2 regions of the Microbacterium alcoholitolerans genome follow, and region 1 is predicted to be linked to the other one. Evidence: predicted binding sites of a transcription regulator. Region 1 holds the regulator's gene; the other holds the start of a gene.
The links. Region 1 encodes LexA, which represses DNA repair genes until DNA is damaged. Its sites were predicted from a motif close to TCGAACANNTGTTCGA; they were not measured.
Positions count from the first base shown of each region.

Region 2: ACQUSX_RS15335 (LexA family protein) is a predicted target of LexA. The motif match lies at 1,941-1,956, and genes of this name have one in related genera.

Region 1 is NZ_JBNTKD010000002.1:26,876-34,825, forward strand. It holds gene hisB (imidazoleglycerol-phosphate dehydratase HisB) at 1-435, opposite strand, end outside; gene ACQUSX_RS14395 (histidinol-phosphate transaminase) at 453-1,544, opposite strand; gene ACQUSX_RS14400 (LysM peptidoglycan-binding domain-containing protein) at 1,618-2,019, opposite strand; gene lexA (transcriptional repressor LexA) at 2,371-3,042, shown strand; gene metE (5-methyltetrahydropteroyltriglutamate--homocysteine S-methyltransferase) at 3,135-5,447, opposite strand; gene ACQUSX_RS14415 (methylenetetrahydrofolate reductase) at 5,456-6,397, opposite strand; gene ACQUSX_RS14420 (S9 family peptidase) at 6,542-7,950, shown strand, end outside.
Region 2 is NZ_JBNTKD010000003.1:7,695-15,644, forward strand. It holds gene ACQUSX_RS15325 (HD domain-containing protein) at 1-160, opposite strand, end outside; gene ACQUSX_RS15330 (Y-family DNA polymerase) at 208-1,482, opposite strand; gene ACQUSX_RS15335 (LexA family protein) at 1,479-1,889, opposite strand; gene ACQUSX_RS15340 (signal peptidase II) at 3,114-3,653, opposite strand; gene ACQUSX_RS15345 (cadmium resistance transporter) at 3,650-4,258, opposite strand; gene ACQUSX_RS15350 (heavy metal translocating P-type ATPase) at 4,258-6,129, opposite strand; gene cmtR (Cd(II)/Pb(II)-sensing metalloregulatory transcriptional regulator CmtR) at 6,165-6,524, opposite strand; gene ACQUSX_RS15360 (hypothetical protein) at 6,772-7,362, shown strand; gene ACQUSX_RS15365 (hypothetical protein) at 7,442-7,950, opposite strand, start outside.

The DNA.
Region 1 (7,950 bases):
GCGGACGAGCGAGCCGGTGAAGTGCCCGCCGATGAGGTGGAACTCGAAACCGGCCGGCTCGCCGTCGTGCACGAGGAACGGGCGCCCGGAGACGTCGACCACCGCTTGTGCCAGCGCCTCGTCCAGCGGCACGAGAGCGTCACCGTACCGGGAGATGCCGGCCTTGTCGCCGAGCGCGTCCCTGATCGCCTGGCCGAGCACGATCGAGATGTCCTCGACGGTGTGGTGAGCGTCGATGTGGGTGTCGCCGTTCGCCCGGACGGTGAGGTCGGTGAGCGAGTGCTTCGCGAAGGCCGTCAGCATGTGGTCGAAGAACGGCACCGAGGTGTCGATGTCGCTGCGGCCCGTGCCGTCGAGGTCGATCTCGACCTCGACGGTGGACTCGGAGGTGCTGCGGGTGCGTTTCGCCGTGCGGTGCTGCGGTGCGGTGCCCATGTCGGGGCCGAGGTCGCTCATGAGGGTGATCCTATCGACGCGAGTGCTTCCAGGAATGCGGTGGTCTCGACTTCGGTGCCCGCCGACACGCGAAGGTGGCCGGGGATGCCGACGTCGCGGATCAGCACACCGCGGTCGTACAGCGCCTGCCACAGCGCCTTCGGGTCCTTGACGCCCCCGAACAGCACGAAGTTCGACCACGATTCGTGCGGTGTGTAGCCGAGCGCCTCCAGCGTCGCGGATATCCGATCACGCTGCTCGACGATCTCGTCGACCATCCGCAGCATCGTCTCGGAGTTGCGCAATGCCGCGATCGCGGCCGCTTGCGTGAGCGCGCTGAGGTGGTACGGCAGGCGCACCAGACGCAGTGCATCGATGAACACCGGGTCCGCGGCGAGGTACCCGACCCGCGCTCCGGCGAAGGCGAACGCCTTGCTCATGGTGCGCGAGACGGCAAGGCGCGGACGCGAGTGCAGCAGAGTCAGAGCGGAGAGCGCGTCGTGCGGGGCGAACTCGAAGTACGCCTCGTCTACGACGACGATTCCTCGGGTCGCCTCGTAGACCGCTTCGATCACGTCGAGGCCCAGCGGTGTGCCGGTCGGGTTGTTGGGCGCGCACAGCAGCACCACGTCCGGGTCTGCCGCCGCGACCTGCGCCGCCGCGTTCTCGGGCGTGACGGAGTAGTCGTCCTCGCGCGTGCCGGCGACCCAGCGCGCGCCGGTGCCCTGCGCGATCAACGGGTACATCGAGTAGGTCGGAGCGAAGCCGAACACGGTGCGACCAGGACCGGCGAAGGCCTGCATGATCTGCTGCAGCACCTCGTTGGAGCCGTTGCCCGCCCAGATCTGGTCGGGGGTGAGACCGTGCCCGAGGTAGTCCGCGAATCCCTCCCGAAGCGTGGTGAACTCGCGGTCGGGGTACCGGTTGACATCGCGCAGGGCAAGCGCGATGTCGTCGACGATGTCGCTGGCCACCTCATCGGGCAGCGGATGGGTGTTCTCGTTCACGTTCAAAGCGACCGGCAGCGGGGCCTGCGGCGCGCCGTACGGAGTGAGCCCGCGAAGGTCATCGCGGAGGGGCAGCTCGTCGAGGGAGATCACCCTTCCCATCGTAGAGCGCCCGGGCATCAGGGGTCGCCGGATGACGGCCGACGAGCCGCTGCGCCGAACGCCACGTGGTGAGTCAGCGGGAGTATTCGGTGGGGATGGAGATCGCGGCGCCGACCTGGATCGCACCCGAGGTCAGATTGTTCAACCGCTTGATGTCCTCGATGACCACACGGGGATCCGTGCCGGGTGCGGCCTCGGCTGCGATCGACCACAGCGTGTCACCGGGAAGCACCGTCACCGAGTCGAACGCGGCCGCGGCGGCCTGATCGCCGGATGCGAGGGCGGCGCCGCCGGCGAGAGCCGAGGCCGCGATGCCGACGGCGAGGGGAAGAGCTGCGAGCGTCGCCAGCACGCGGCGGCCGCGCACGGTCAGCCGCAGCCGCGTCGACGGCGCCGAAAGCGGCGAGGCTGCAGCGGCCTGAACGGTCATGCGAGCGGGCCGGGTAATCGGCGCCTGGATGCTGACGGTGCTCATGTTGTGCTCCTCTGCTCTCACCGCCGGTCCCCGGCGGAAGTGGTGCAGCTTTCGCATCCGGCATCCGGCCGGGGATGCCGGATGCGAAGCTACGTTCCGAATCTATCTTCGATATCGAACATCTGTCAAGAATTATTCGAAACCCCGTCCGAGAAATGCTCGACACGCTCGAACAGATCTTCCGTTTTCCACGCCAACTCGGATACGGTTTCGACAGAGACAGCCCACCATGGGCCACCGACATTCGAACCGGATGCCCGCGATGACGTGGATCCCGCACCGGCAGGAAGGCACGAAGGAGCACCGATGAGCGACAACTCCGTCCCCGCATCCGAAGCCGCCGCATCCGAGATGCGCGAGCCTGACGCTCCGCGCACCCGTCGGCGCAAGAGCCTGAGCGCCAAGCAGATGGCCATCCTCGAGGTGATCCAGACCTCGATCGCCCGCTACGGCTATCCGCCCAGCATGCGCGAGATCGGCGACGCCGTGGGGCTGAAATCGCTCTCCAGCGTCACGCACCAGCTCGGGCAGCTCGAACTGAGCGGCTACCTTCGGCGCGACCCCGGGAAGACCCGCGCGATGGAGGTGCTCATCGACCTCCCGGGATCCGGCACCGAGAATCCCGCCGACAGCGCGCCGGCCGTCGGCGACGCCGCCCTCGTCCCCCTGGTCGGCCAGATCGCCGCCGGCGTGCCGATCACCGCAGACCAGCAGGTGGAGGAGATCTTCCCGCTGCCGCGTCAGCTCGTCGGCAAGGGCGACCTGTTCATGCTGAAGGTGTCAGGCGAGTCGATGATCGACGCGGCGATCTGCGACGGCGACTGGGTCGTGGTGCGCACCCAGAACGATGCCGAGAACGGCGAGATCGTCGCGGCCATGATCGACGGCGAGGCCACGGTGAAGACCTTCCGCCGCCGCGATGGCCACACCTGGCTGCTCCCCCGCAACTCCGCCTTCGAGCCGATCCTCGGCGACGAGGCCGTCGTGCTCGGCAAGGTCGTGGCGGTGCTGCGCGCCGTCTGAGCACACGATCAGACGCCCCGTCGGACCTGAGACGAGCTCAGGCCCGACGGGGCGTCTGGTTTCAGGGCTCCGGAGGAGCCGCATTCAGGTCGTCAGACCGCGACCGACACGTCCTCGCGGACCCGGCGCGTGGCCTCGACGATGTTGCGCAGCGAGGCGACGGTCTCGTCGTAGCCGCGGGTCTTCAGACCGCAGTCCGGGTTGACCCACAGCTGTCGCAGCGGCAGCTCGTCGACCGCGCGGCGCAGCAGCGCCTCGACCTCTTCGACGCTCGGCACGCGGGGCGAGTGGATGTCGTAGACGCCGGGGCCGATGCCGTGGTCGAAGCCGTGGTGCGCGATGTCGGCGACGACTGCCATGCGACTGCGCGCAGCCTCGATCGAGGTGACGTCCGCGTCCAGTGCGCGGATCGCGTCGATGACGACACCGAACTCCGAGTAGCAGAGGTGCGTGTGGATCTGGGTCGCAGCCGCCGCACCGCCCGTGGCCAGACGGAACGAGCCCACCGACCAGTCGAGGTAGTCGGCCTGGTCGGCCTGCTTCAGCGGCAGCAGCTCACGCAACGCCGGCTCGTCGACCTGGATGATGCCGATGCCGGCATCCTGCAGGTCGGCGATCTCGTCGCGCAGCGCCAGGGCGACCTGGTTCGCGGTCTCCCCCAGCGGCTGGTCGTCGCGGACGAACGACCAGGCCAGGATCGTGACCGGACCGGTCAGCATCCCCTTGACGGGCTTGGCGCTCAGCGACTGGGCGTATCCGGCCCAGGACACCGTGATCGGCGCCGGCCTGGAGACATCGCCCCACAGGATCGACGGACGCGTGGCGCGCGAGCCGTAGGACTGCACCCAGCCGTGCTGCGTGACGGCGAAGCCGTCGAGGTTCTCAGCGAAGTACTGCACCATGTCGTTGCGCTCCGGCTCGCCGTGGACCAGCACGTCGAGTCCGAGATCCTCCTGCAGCGAGACGACCTGGTCGATCTCGCGCTTCAGGAACGCCTCGTAGTCCTCAGCGGGCAGCTCACCGCGGACGAACTGCGCCCGCGCACGCCGGATGTCGCCGGTCTGCGGGAACGATCCGATCGTGGTCAGCGGGAGCGCCGGCAGGTTCAGGGCCTGCTGCGCGCTCTCGCGCTCCTCGTAGGTGGCGCGCGAGAAATCGGAATCGGCGAGCTCTCGCGCCCGCACGGCGCCGTCGCGGACGCCGGGGGCGTCGTGCCGATCGGCGAGGGCGGCCGATGCCGCCTGCAGCTGAGCGGAGATCGCGGCAGGGCCTTCGATCAGGCCGGTCGCCAGGGTGACGATCTGGTCGACCTTCTGGTCGGCGAAGGCGAGCCACGACACCAGTCGGTCATCCAGCAGCGTCTCCTCCGCCACATCGTGCGGCACGTGCAGCAGCGAGGTCGAGGTGGAGGCGCTGACCGAGGATGCACCGAGCGCGCGCAGCGCGTCGAGCTTGTCGAAGGCGCCGGCGAGGTCGCCGCGCCAGATGTTGTGTCCGTCGACGACGCCGCCGACCAGCGTCTTGCCGTCGAGCGCGGGGAGCGCAGCGGGGACCGCACCGCGGACCAGGTCTATGCCGATCGCCTCGACGGGTGCCGCGGCGAGGACCTCGAGGGTGTCGCCGAGGCTCGCGTAGGGAGCGGCGACGAACAGCGACGGACGGTCGGTCGCAGCGCCGAGCACCGCGAGGGCGCGCGCGGCGGCATCAGCGAGGGTCTTTGCGTCTGCAGGCAGGGACTCGCTGACCAGAGCGGGCTCGTCCAGCTGCAGCCAGTCGGCGCCGGCTGCCTTCAGCTGCGCGAGCAGCTCGACGTACACCGGGAGGACGTCCTCCAGTCGGCTCAGCGGGTCGAAGCCCTCAGGTGCGGCATCCGACGCCTTCGCCAGCGCCAGCAGCGTGACGGGCCCGACGATGACCGGACGGGTGCGGTAGCCCCCGGCCACGGACTCGAGCACCTGCTGCACGAGACTGTCGTTCGACAGCGAGAAGGTCGTCTCGGGGCCGATCTCGGGCACCAGGTAGTGGTAGTTGGAGTCGAACCACTTGGTCATCTCGCTCGCGGCACGATCTCCCTCACCTCGGGCGATGGTGAAGTAGGCGGGCAGCCCGATCGTGCCGTCAGCATCCCGCAGGTCCTCGAAGCGGGTCGGGATCGCACCGACCGTGACCGCCGCATCCAGCACCTGGTCGTAGAACGAGAACGACTCCGGAATGGCGGAGTCCTCGCGTCCCAGGCCGAGCTCGGCCAGGCGCGCCCTCGTCGCCGCACGCAGGTCGGCGGCGGTGCGCTCCAGCTCGGCCTGGTCGGTGCGACCGGCCCAGAAGGACTCGACGGCCTTCTTCAGCTCGCGGCGGCGGCCGATGCGTGGGTAGCCGAGGATCGTTCCGGCGGGGAAAGCGGTCATGAGTTTCCTTAGTTCTGTGTGGAGGAGAGCTGGTGCTCGGGGATCACGCCAGACGAGCGCAGGACGTCCAGCACGGTCTCGTGCTGGTTGAAGGCGTACAGGTGCACGCCGGGAGCGCCGCCGTCGACGACGGCGCGGACGAGATCGGATGCCCATCGGACGCCGATCTGTCGCCGGCCCTCCGCGGTCGGCTCCACCTCGAGCTCGATGGCGAGCTCGCCGGGAAGCTCCTCGCCGGTCAGCTCGAGCACGCGCGTGAGGCGGGCCGGCGAGGTGATCGGCATGATGCCTGGGAGGATCGGTATCGTCACCCCGGCGCGCCTGGCCCGCTCGACGAAGGCCAGGTAGTGGTCGGGATGGAAGAACAGCTGCGTGATCGCGAGGGTGGCGCCTGCCGCCTGCTTTGCCAGCAGCGCGTCGACGTGCTGGCTGCTGTACGCCGAGCGCGGGTGTCCGTTCGGGAAGGCCGCCACCGCGATGTTCACCCTGCGGCGCGGCGCGACCCGAATCGCGCCGGGGTTGCCGGGAACCGGTGACTCCTCGTACGGCGCGCGCTCGGCCTGCACCCGGTCGATGAGCTGCACCAGCTGCGCCGAGCTCTCCAGATCGCCGAGGAACGGCTCGCCGTCGTCGTGGCCGGCGGGGGGATCGCCGCGCAGCGCGAGGAAGCTCAGCACACCCGCATCCAGGAACTCCCGGATCAGCCGCGCGGCCCCCGCGTAGGTGTTCCCGACGCAGGTCAGGTGGGCGAGCGGCTCGGCGTCGGTGTGCGCCCGGATGTATCGCAACACATCGAGCGAGCGCCCTCCGGTCGATCCGCCGGCGCCGTATGTGACCGAGAGGAAGTCGGGTCCGGCGGCGGCGAGATGGTCGATCGTCTCGTGCAGCGCCTGCGAGGTCGCGGCGGTGCGCGGCGGGTACAGCTCGAAGGAGAACGGTGTGCGTGTCATGGTGCCCTCCTCGCGTCGTGCCGGTCGGTGCATCCGCGTGCTGCGGTGCGTGTTCAGAACGCTAGGTCAGCGGTGCGCGGCCACGCATACTCTGTGACGCCGTGTGACACCGTGCGAGCCGGAGCAGCTGGATAGGGTCGATGCATGACCTCCTCGTTCGGTTCATGGCCCTCGCCGTTCGCGGCCGCGCACATCGCCCAGGCATCGCCGCGCATCGACGGCGCCCGCTTCGTCGGCGACGAGATCTGGTGGGGCGAGTCCGTCCCGTCTCAGGGCGGTCGGATCACGGTGCGCAGCTCGTCTGGCGACGAGATCCTCCCCGAGCCGTGGAACGCGCGCTCCAGGGTGCACGAGTACGGCGGCGGATCGTGGACGGCGTCCGACGACGGCACGCTGTTCTTCGTCAGCGGCGCCGACCAGCGCGTGTACCGGATGCCACGGGGCGAGCAGCCGAAGCCGCTGACCGCACCCGGTCCGGCGTTCGGCGGCCTGCGACTGCAGCAGGGCAGACTGCTGGCGGTCCGCGAGGACCTGCGTCGAGAGCAGCATCTGCGCGCGATCGTGGAGATCCCCGTCGACGGCTCCGGCGCCGAGAGCGAGTCGGCCGTGCACACGGTCATCTCGACCGGCGGGTTCGTCGCCCATCCCGCGCTCTCCCCCGACGGGAAGCGCGTCGCGTGGGTGCAGTGGAGCGGCATCCGGATGCCGTGGGAGCAGGCTCTGCTGCACATCGCGCCCGTGGACGGCGACGAGATCACCCTCATCCCGACGCGTGCCGCTCTGCAGCCGGAGTGGGTGGCCGACGACGCGCTGCTGTATCTCGACGACCCGACGGATCGGTGGAACCTTCAACGCGTGAACCCGGGCGGGGAAACCGAGCCGATCGCCCCCGCCGACGCGGACACCGGCGGCGGACTGTGGGTACTCGGCAATCGCTGGTACCAGCCGCTGGATGACGGGCGCATCGTCGCCGTGCGCACCAACGGCGTCGACGAGATCGTCCTGATCGGGACTGACGGAGAGGTCGAGCTGCTGACCCTGCCGATCACCGCCGGCGCGAGCATCGACGACGCGCAGGGTGCGCGTGTGCTGATCTCCGGCGCGGGCTCGCAGGTGGGATCCGGGCTGTGGTGCGTCGACGTCGACGCCGGCACCATCACGACCGTCACGGGTGGCGAGCCGGCGGATGCCGCATGGATCCCCCGTGCCCGCGCCGTCACGTTCGACGGGCCGCACGGCCCCGTGCACGCGTTCGACTACCGCCCGACGAACCCCGATGCCGTGCCCGCCGACGGCGAGCTGCCACCATACGTCGTGATGGTGCACGGCGGTCCGACGGCGCACGTCTCCGGTGCGGCATCCACCGCCTACGCGTACTGGACCAGCCGCGGAATCGGCGTACTCGACGTCAACTACGGCGGCTCGACGGGATACGGTCGCGCCTACCGCGAGCGTCTGAACGGCGCGTGGGGCGTCGTCGACGTGGACGACGTCATCGCCGCCGCGCGCGGGATGGCGGACGCCGGGCTCGCGGACCCTGACCGCATCGCGAT
Region 2 (7,950 bases), on a different contig from region 1:
CGTCGTGGAGCCAGGCGATCGCCTCCAGCAGCTCATCCCCCTGCACGCGAGCGACGACCCGCGCGGGGTGATCGATGTAGGGCTGACCGCTCTTGTCGACCTGGCCGGCGTGCGCGGCGCGGGCGATCGCCTCAGCTCGTGTGCTGATCTGATCTGTCATTTTGTGTCCCCCTCTACCTTCATCTTAGAGAGGGGGTCCGACACCGCTCAGGCTCGGGCGACGATCAGCTCATCCCAGTGCGTCGTGGCGCGTTTGGAGAGCATGCCGCGGTGCATCTGCCAGGACGGGCCGGGGCGCATCCCTCCCCACCCGAGCCCGAGGACCTCACGCCCGGCCTTCTTCTGCACCTGGTCGATGATGGTGGCGATCCCGGCGTCTTCGTGAGCATGACGGAACAGCTCGAGCGGTTGGATGACTGCTGCCGGTTTCAGGTCGGTGAGCATGACTCCCGCTCGCGCCCACTTCACCCCTTCCTCGATCTGCGGGAGGAGCCGGTGCGCGGCGCGGGTGAGCTCCACCGGGTCGGCGGTGGGGAACGGCAGTCGCACCATCTGTGACGGGTAACGGATCTGCTCCGTGTAGTGGCTGGTGCCCGCGAAGGCGGTGAGGATCTTCGCCACCTGCTGGTGCTTCATGAGCCGGGTCGACGCCTGCTGAGCGTAGATCGACAACGCCTGGCGCATCCCATCTCGGGTGGTGACCTTCTCGGAGAAGCTGCGGGACACGATCAGCTGATCCTTTTTGCCGGTGCGATCCTCCTCGGCGGCGATCGCCGGCACCCCGCGCAGCTCGAGCGCCGTGCGCATCACGACGACGTTGAACGCCTTCCGAATGAGGACGGGATCCGCGGCCGCGAGATCCGCGATCGTCGTGATGCCGATGCCGGCCAGACGGCGCTCGAGGCGAGACGCAATCCCCCACACCTCGGAGACCGGCAGCCGGGACATGAGCGCGTGGCGCCACTCGGGCCTGGTCGCCGGCCACACGCACACCCCGTCGAACACCGCGATCTTCTTCGCCGTCTTATTGCTCAGCTTCGCTAATGTGCGTGTCGGTGCGATGCCGACGCAGACCGGGACGCCGATGAGCCGGCGGAGGGTGTCCTTGATGTCTCGGCCGAGGGCGGCCATCGCTTCGGGGTCTTTCGCGATCCGTGGACTCACCTCGAAGAACGCCTCATCGATCGAGTAAATGGACAGGTCCGGGGTGAAGCGAGACAGCACGTCCATGACCCTGTTCGAGCAATCTTGGTAGAGCTCATAATTCGACGACAGGGCAGTCAGGTCGAGCCTCTGCGCGTGCGGCCGCAACTCGAACCAGGGCTTGCCGAGATCCAGGCCAATGGCTTTCGCTTCCTTCGACGAGGCCACGACCATTCCGTCGTTATTGCTCAACACGACGCAGGGGCGGTTCTCGAGACGCGGATTCACGATTCTCTCGAAGGACACGTAGGCGCTGTTGATGTCGACGTGCCCGATCATCTCCGGCTCCGATGGAACCTGAGGCTCACGGTGACCACCCCGAAGATCTCGAGTGTGGAGAGTTCGTCGACGACGACGTCGGGCCACTCGGCGTTCTCCGCGCGCAGCGCCCAGGTGCCGCGTTCTCGGACGAGGCGCTTGATGGTGAAGTCGCCGTCCAGGATCGCGACGACGACATCCCCCGAGAGCGCCGTCTTCGACCGGTCGACGATGACGACATCGCCATCGTGGATGCCGGCGTCGACCATGGATGTTCCCGAGACGCGGACGAGGAAGGTGGCGGCCTGGTCCTCGATCAGCAGCTCGGTGAGATCGATCGGACCGGCGTCATAGTCTTGGGCGGGGCTCGGGAAGCCCGCCGGGACCGCGTCGAGCAGTTGCGGCAGCGGAGTGGGTTCCGTGGTCACTGAGTACGCGTACAGAGGTACGACTGTTCTAGGCACTGGCTCCCCAAACTCTCGAAACCCTATTCGTAGAGTGTACGCCCGCCTGAGGGCGCTCACGAGGCCTCCGTGCGACCTCTCCCCCGGAATCATGCGGGAAATCGCGTGTATTCGTCCCCTCGCCGAGTCATCTTAGAGCGCGGCCGACGACGCCCGGCAGGGGGGCATCGAAGCGCTCGAGCTCGCTGCAAGCGGGGAACGGCGAGGGCGTTCTCCCCCTCTCATCGCCAGGCGGCAGCTCGGTCTTTGCGTGACACACAGTGTCACCACCCGGGGAACCTGTGTCACTCAAAGCGGGTTTGTGTCACCCAACTGCGATCGCTGCTCGGGTGCCCGGTCTCGCATCACCGAGGGCTGTGCTCCGCCGTCATCTGGGCACCCAGCCCCCTGTAGTCTCGCGCGGCCGCCGCCCCGGGGAGGCCGGAGAGAATCGTCCACAGGAGCAGCCAGACGATCGCTCGCCCGAGGGCGAACGGCACAGCTGCAGTGATGCCGAGCCAGCACCAGCGCCCCGCTCGCCAGCCCGGCGAGAACGGCCCCGCCACCAGCGATGTAGAACGGCGGTGCCATCGCGCGGTGAACCGCGATCCACGCTTTCGAATCGCGCATCGGTGAGGGTGGTTCGGCAGCCGAGGATCCGCTGCCTGCGTACGGTGCCGCGACGACAGGCATCCGCGTACCAGACCACCAGCGGCAGTGATGAGGAAGGGGGCGACGAGCTCGAGCATCACTGAGGCCGCGAGACGTTCTACAGGTCGGTGAGATTTCTACAGATCCGGTGAGACAGACCTGTCGAAAACTGCTTGAAAAATGCTTGCAGATTGCAATACACGTTGACAACCCTGATAGGCTGTGCCGTAGCTCATCTTGCGCTCTAGCGCATAGGGAGGCGGAGGCACAGTCTCTCACGGTAATCACCCCGCATACACCTTCCGCCCCGCGAAACCCGGCGAATCCTGCTGGCTTTTTTCAAGCACAAAGCAAGCATCCGAGGCACTGCCCGCCCAGCCCGCTGCCCCTTCCCCCAACCGCCTGTGGCGCCACAGCTCAGCCCGGTGAGGGTCGCAAGACCGTCGGGGGGTTCCGGTGTCCAGTCTCACCGGATCTGTAGAAATCTCACGTACCTGTAGAACGTCTCACTGGAGTTGTAGATTCTCATCGGAGTTGTAGATTACTCCTGGATGAGATCTACGTTTCGTTCTTTCGTTCGGTGTCGTTGCGGATCGCCAGGAGGGCTCCGGTGATCGCTGCGGTGAAGATCACGATGTCAGCGACGTTCCCGATGAACCAGTTCCCGTAGGCGAGGAAGTCCACGACGTGACCCCGGGCGAACCCGGGATCGCGGAAAAGGCGGTCGCCTGCGTGTGAGGCGGCAGCTCCACCGAGCGCACCGACGACGATGGCCCACCCCAGCCGTCGCACTCGGAACGCGAACACGATCGCTGTGACCGTGGCGGCAACAGCGAGTAGCGCGAACACCCAGGTGAAGCCTTCGCCGAACGAGAACGCCGCTCCCGGGTTATAGGCGAGCTGGAAACCCAGCAGGTCACCGATCAGCGGGATGCGCTCACGCTCGGTGAGGGTCGCTTCGGCCCACACCTTGGTTCCCTGATCAATCAGCACGACAACCACGGCGATCAAGAGCGCTCCACCAGTGAGCTGCCACCGCCGCGTCGACGACAGCTTGCGGACAGCGGGCGGGTGAGCCTCATTCTGGGAGGAGGTCATGCGAGCACCTCGATCAGACGGACAATGACCCCAGATTCGATCAGAATGAACAAGCCCAGACCGATGAACACGGCCGGTACGAGCCAGTGCTCGACGCGCTCCAGCCCCTCGGTGACAGCCTTGTTGGTACCGATCAGCCGACCGGCCGCACACCAGACCGCGACGAGGATCAGGAACACGACAATCGTGATCGCGACGTCGCCGGGGGCGCTGGTGCGGAAGATCGGCGTGTAGAGGGAGATGTTGTCGGCCCCGTTGGCGATCGTGATCCCGGCGACGCCCCAGAGTCCGACCGCGGTGATCTTGGCATCATCGTCATCGTCATCGCCGTTGCGACGCAAGCCGCGCACGAGCGTCCAGATGCCGATGCCGAGCGGGATCAGCCCGAGGAAGCCCACCCATTCGTCCGGGACGATGGTGAGGCCGAGCGCGGCGATCACGCTGATCACGACGAGGGTGATGAACCCGAGGTACTGGCCTGCGACGATCTGCCACGGTCGCGGCTTTCCTCGGCTGGAGGCGAGGAACAGCACGGTGAGCACGACAATGTCGTCGATGTTGGTCGCAGCGAACAGGCCGATCGCTGATCCGATGGTCGCGAGCATCAGCTCTTCACTCGCGGAGTACGGGCGGCGCGCAGGCCGTTGAGGATAACGATGACCTCGGCGACCTCGTGGACCAGGACGACGGCTGCGAGCCCCAGCACGCCGAAGAGCGCGAGCGGGAGCAGTGCGGTGATGATCAGCAGCGACAGGATGATGTTCTGGTTGATGATCCGTCGACCTCGGCGGGCGTGGTCGAACGCGCGCGGGATGAGACGCAGATCATGGCCGGTGAAGGCCACGTCGGCGGATTCGATCGCTGCGTCAGAGCCGGTCGCTCCCATCGCGATGCCGATGTCCGCGCCGGCGAGGGCCGGGGCATCGTTGATTCCGTCACCGATCATCGCGACCGGCCCTGCCTTCGACAGTTCTGCGATCGCGGCCGCCTTGTCCTCGGGACGCAGCTCGGCTCGCACGTCACTGATCCCGGCCTGCGCAGCAAGCGCGCGAGCAGTCCGGGCGTTGTCGCCGGTGAGCATCGTCACGCCGACGCCCTGACCGGTGAGCGTTCCGACCACCTCGGGGACTTCTGGGCGCAGTTCGTCACGGACGCCGATCGCGGCGACCGGCGTCCCGTCACGATGCACGATCACGACCGTCATGCCCTGCTCTTCCAACTCCGCGACCCGCTCCGCGAGGTCGCCGGCGTCCAACCAGCGGGGACTGCCGACGGTGATTCGCGATCCGTCGACGGTGCCATCGATGCCGTGCCCGGCCTGCTCAGTCACATCTGCAGCTGCTGGAGTCCCCGGCGCCGCGGCAGTGATCGCTGAGGCGAGAGGATGGGTGCTGTGCTGCTCCAACGCGGCCGCCCAGGCCAGTGCCTGGGTCTCGGTCACGCCGTTCGCCGTGAGCACGGCGGTGACCGCCGGTTCGTTGCGGGTGAGGGTGCCGGTCTTGTCGAGGGCAACGTGTCGGACGGTGCCGAAGCGCTCGAAAACGGCGCCGGACTTGATGATCACGCCGAACCTGCTCGCCGCACCGATCGCCGCGACGACCGTCAGCGGCACCGAGATCGCCAGCGCACACGGAGAAGCGGCAACTAGCACGACGAGCGCGCGAGTGATCCACACCTCCGGATCGCCCAGCAGCGACCCGATGATCGCGACGAGCGCCGCGAGGATCAGAACACCGGGAACGAGCGGGCGGGCGATCCTGTCCGCGAGACGAGCACGCTCGCCCTTCTCGGTCTGCGCTTTCTCTACCAGCTCCACGATCGTCGTGAGCGAGTTGTCGGTGCCAGCAGCTGTCGTCTCGACCTCCAGTGCGCCGGCGCTGTTGATCGCACCGGCCGACACTGCATCGCCGGGCTCCACCTCGACCGGGATCGATTCCCCGGTGATCGCTGAGGTGTCCAGGCTGGAGCGACCATAACGCACGACCCCATCGGTGGCGATCCGCTCGCCCGGCCGGACCACCATGATTTGGCCGACCGTCAGCTCTCTTGCCTGCACCTGCACGGTGGTGCCGCCCTGCAGCACGGTTGCCGTCTCCGGCACGAGCTTGAGCAGTGCGCGGAGCCCGCCGCGGGCGCGGTCCATCGCCTTGTCCTCGAGCGCCTCAGCGATCGAGTACAAGAACGCGAGAGCTGCGGCCTCCTCCACGTAGCCGAGGATGACTGCACCGATGGCGCTGATCGTCATCAGTAGACCGATGCCGAGCTTGCCCTTGAACAGCTTCCGAACCGCGCCCGGCGTGAACGTCGACGCACCCAGCAGCAGGCCGACCCAGAACAGCACCAGCGCCGGGATCTCCTGGCCGGACCACTCCAAGATCAGGCCGGCCAGGAATGCGACCCCGGAGAGAACCGGCACCATAATTCCGCGGTCTCTCCACCAGGGTCGCTCGGCCTCTTCGATCTCCTCCTCCGCCATGCTGGCAGGCTCGTGCTCGCAGCCACATGCCGCGCTCACGCGTTCGCTCCTGTCGCACAGCAACCAGCCACCGTGCACGCCGTGTCCACGCACGGCGCGTGCTCATCCACAGCCAGCGTCACGTCTACGAGCGCGACGAGCGCTGCGGCGAGATGCGGGTCGGCGATCTCGTAACGAGTCTGGCGGCCCTCTGGCTCAGCGACGACGATCCCGCAATCGCGAAGGCACGTTAGGTGATTCGACACGTTCGAACGGGTGAGTACCAGATCGCGCGAGAGGACGGCCGGATAGCTGGGCCCTTCGAGCAGGGTCATCAGGATCCGTGAGCGCGTCGGATCGGCCATCGCCCGGCCAAGCCGGTTCATTACATCGATACGGGAAGCAATAGTCAGCACACGCTGACTATACAGTCACTGGTGACATATTTCTAGTTCGACTGGGTGTCACCATAACCAACACCTCTGGTGAGACGACAGATCGAACGCGGCTGGTCTCTTGTGCGCAAGAATCTGAGGTACATGTGTCCCATCTCGCGACAACACCAGTGAGATCGGACATCCGGTAGGTTCGACCCACGACCTCGACGGGATGGTGTGACGGATGGCTGATTCGGGTTCTCCTTTCGCTTCGACGAATGCTCTGGTGGAGGTCTATGGCCGCTACGTCGACTGGGTCGAGAAGCTGGGTCAAGATGAGCGGCCCCAGTCGGACGGCGAATGGGTGGATGCTCTTCTCCGGTTGCTCTCGATCGATGAGGAGCTGCTCGATCGGGCTATCGATTTGAAGGCTGCGGTGGACGCTCGCGCGTTGTCGGATCTCCCGCTCGAGGTGCAGCCCGAGGTGCAGTTCGCGGTGGACTACGTCGCCGAGATCCCCGACGTCGCCAAGCTGCACTCCGAGCTCGCGCGTCGATCAGATCGGGTGCGGGCGATCAAGGCGTCTGGTGAGCCAATGACGGAGCCTTTCTCGACCGATCTCCCGGAACCGTTCCTGGCTCAGTGGGTCGGTGTTCGGGAGGCAGCGAAGTTGTTGTTCAACCAGGTGCAGCTCCACAACGCCCAGGCACGTGCTGCCGCGTTCGAGCGTGCTGCAGAGCTCAACGGCATGCCCGTCGAGACGAGCACCCACCGCGGCGACGATGGATCATTCACTCATACCGTGAGCGTCTCCTTCGACCGTGACGAGCAGCCCAAGGCCACCTGGTGGCAGAGGCTCTTCGGACGCCGCGCCTGACTCCCCCGGTGTGCTCCTGACGCACGGAGGGCCCGCTCAGCTGGTGAGCGGGCCCTCCGTGCGTTGAGGTGCTGCGGGTCTATTCCTTGAGGTACGCCAGGCGGTAGACCTCGTTGACGAACGCGCTGCGCGACGGTGCCCCCACGGATGCGGCCAGCTCGGTGAGCTCGTCCTCCTGGGCCCCGGTGATGCGCAGCTGGATCTGCGTGCCGCCGGCGCCACGTGAGCGGCGCTTACGGCGCTGGAGCAGCCCACCAGCCTCGGCATCCTCGGGTGCGAAGATCGCCCGGATCTCCTCGAGGGGAACGCGCTCGAGGGCGTCGACGAGGAGTTCGTCATACGTCTTGTCAGGCTCTCCCGCAGCGATGCCTTCACGACGGGCGACGCGAACGGCAGCGAGGACGACCGGGTTGATGTACGCGGGAACGTTGTCGACCTTGTTCTTGGCCGGATCGGCCGGGGCGGCCTCACGAGTCGCCGGCGTCACAGCTGCAACAGGTTCAGCTGCAGGAGCGTTCGGGATGCTCTCGGTCGCGTCGGGGCTGGCAGGCGCCGGTGTGGCGGCCTGACGCGGCGGAGACGGCTTGC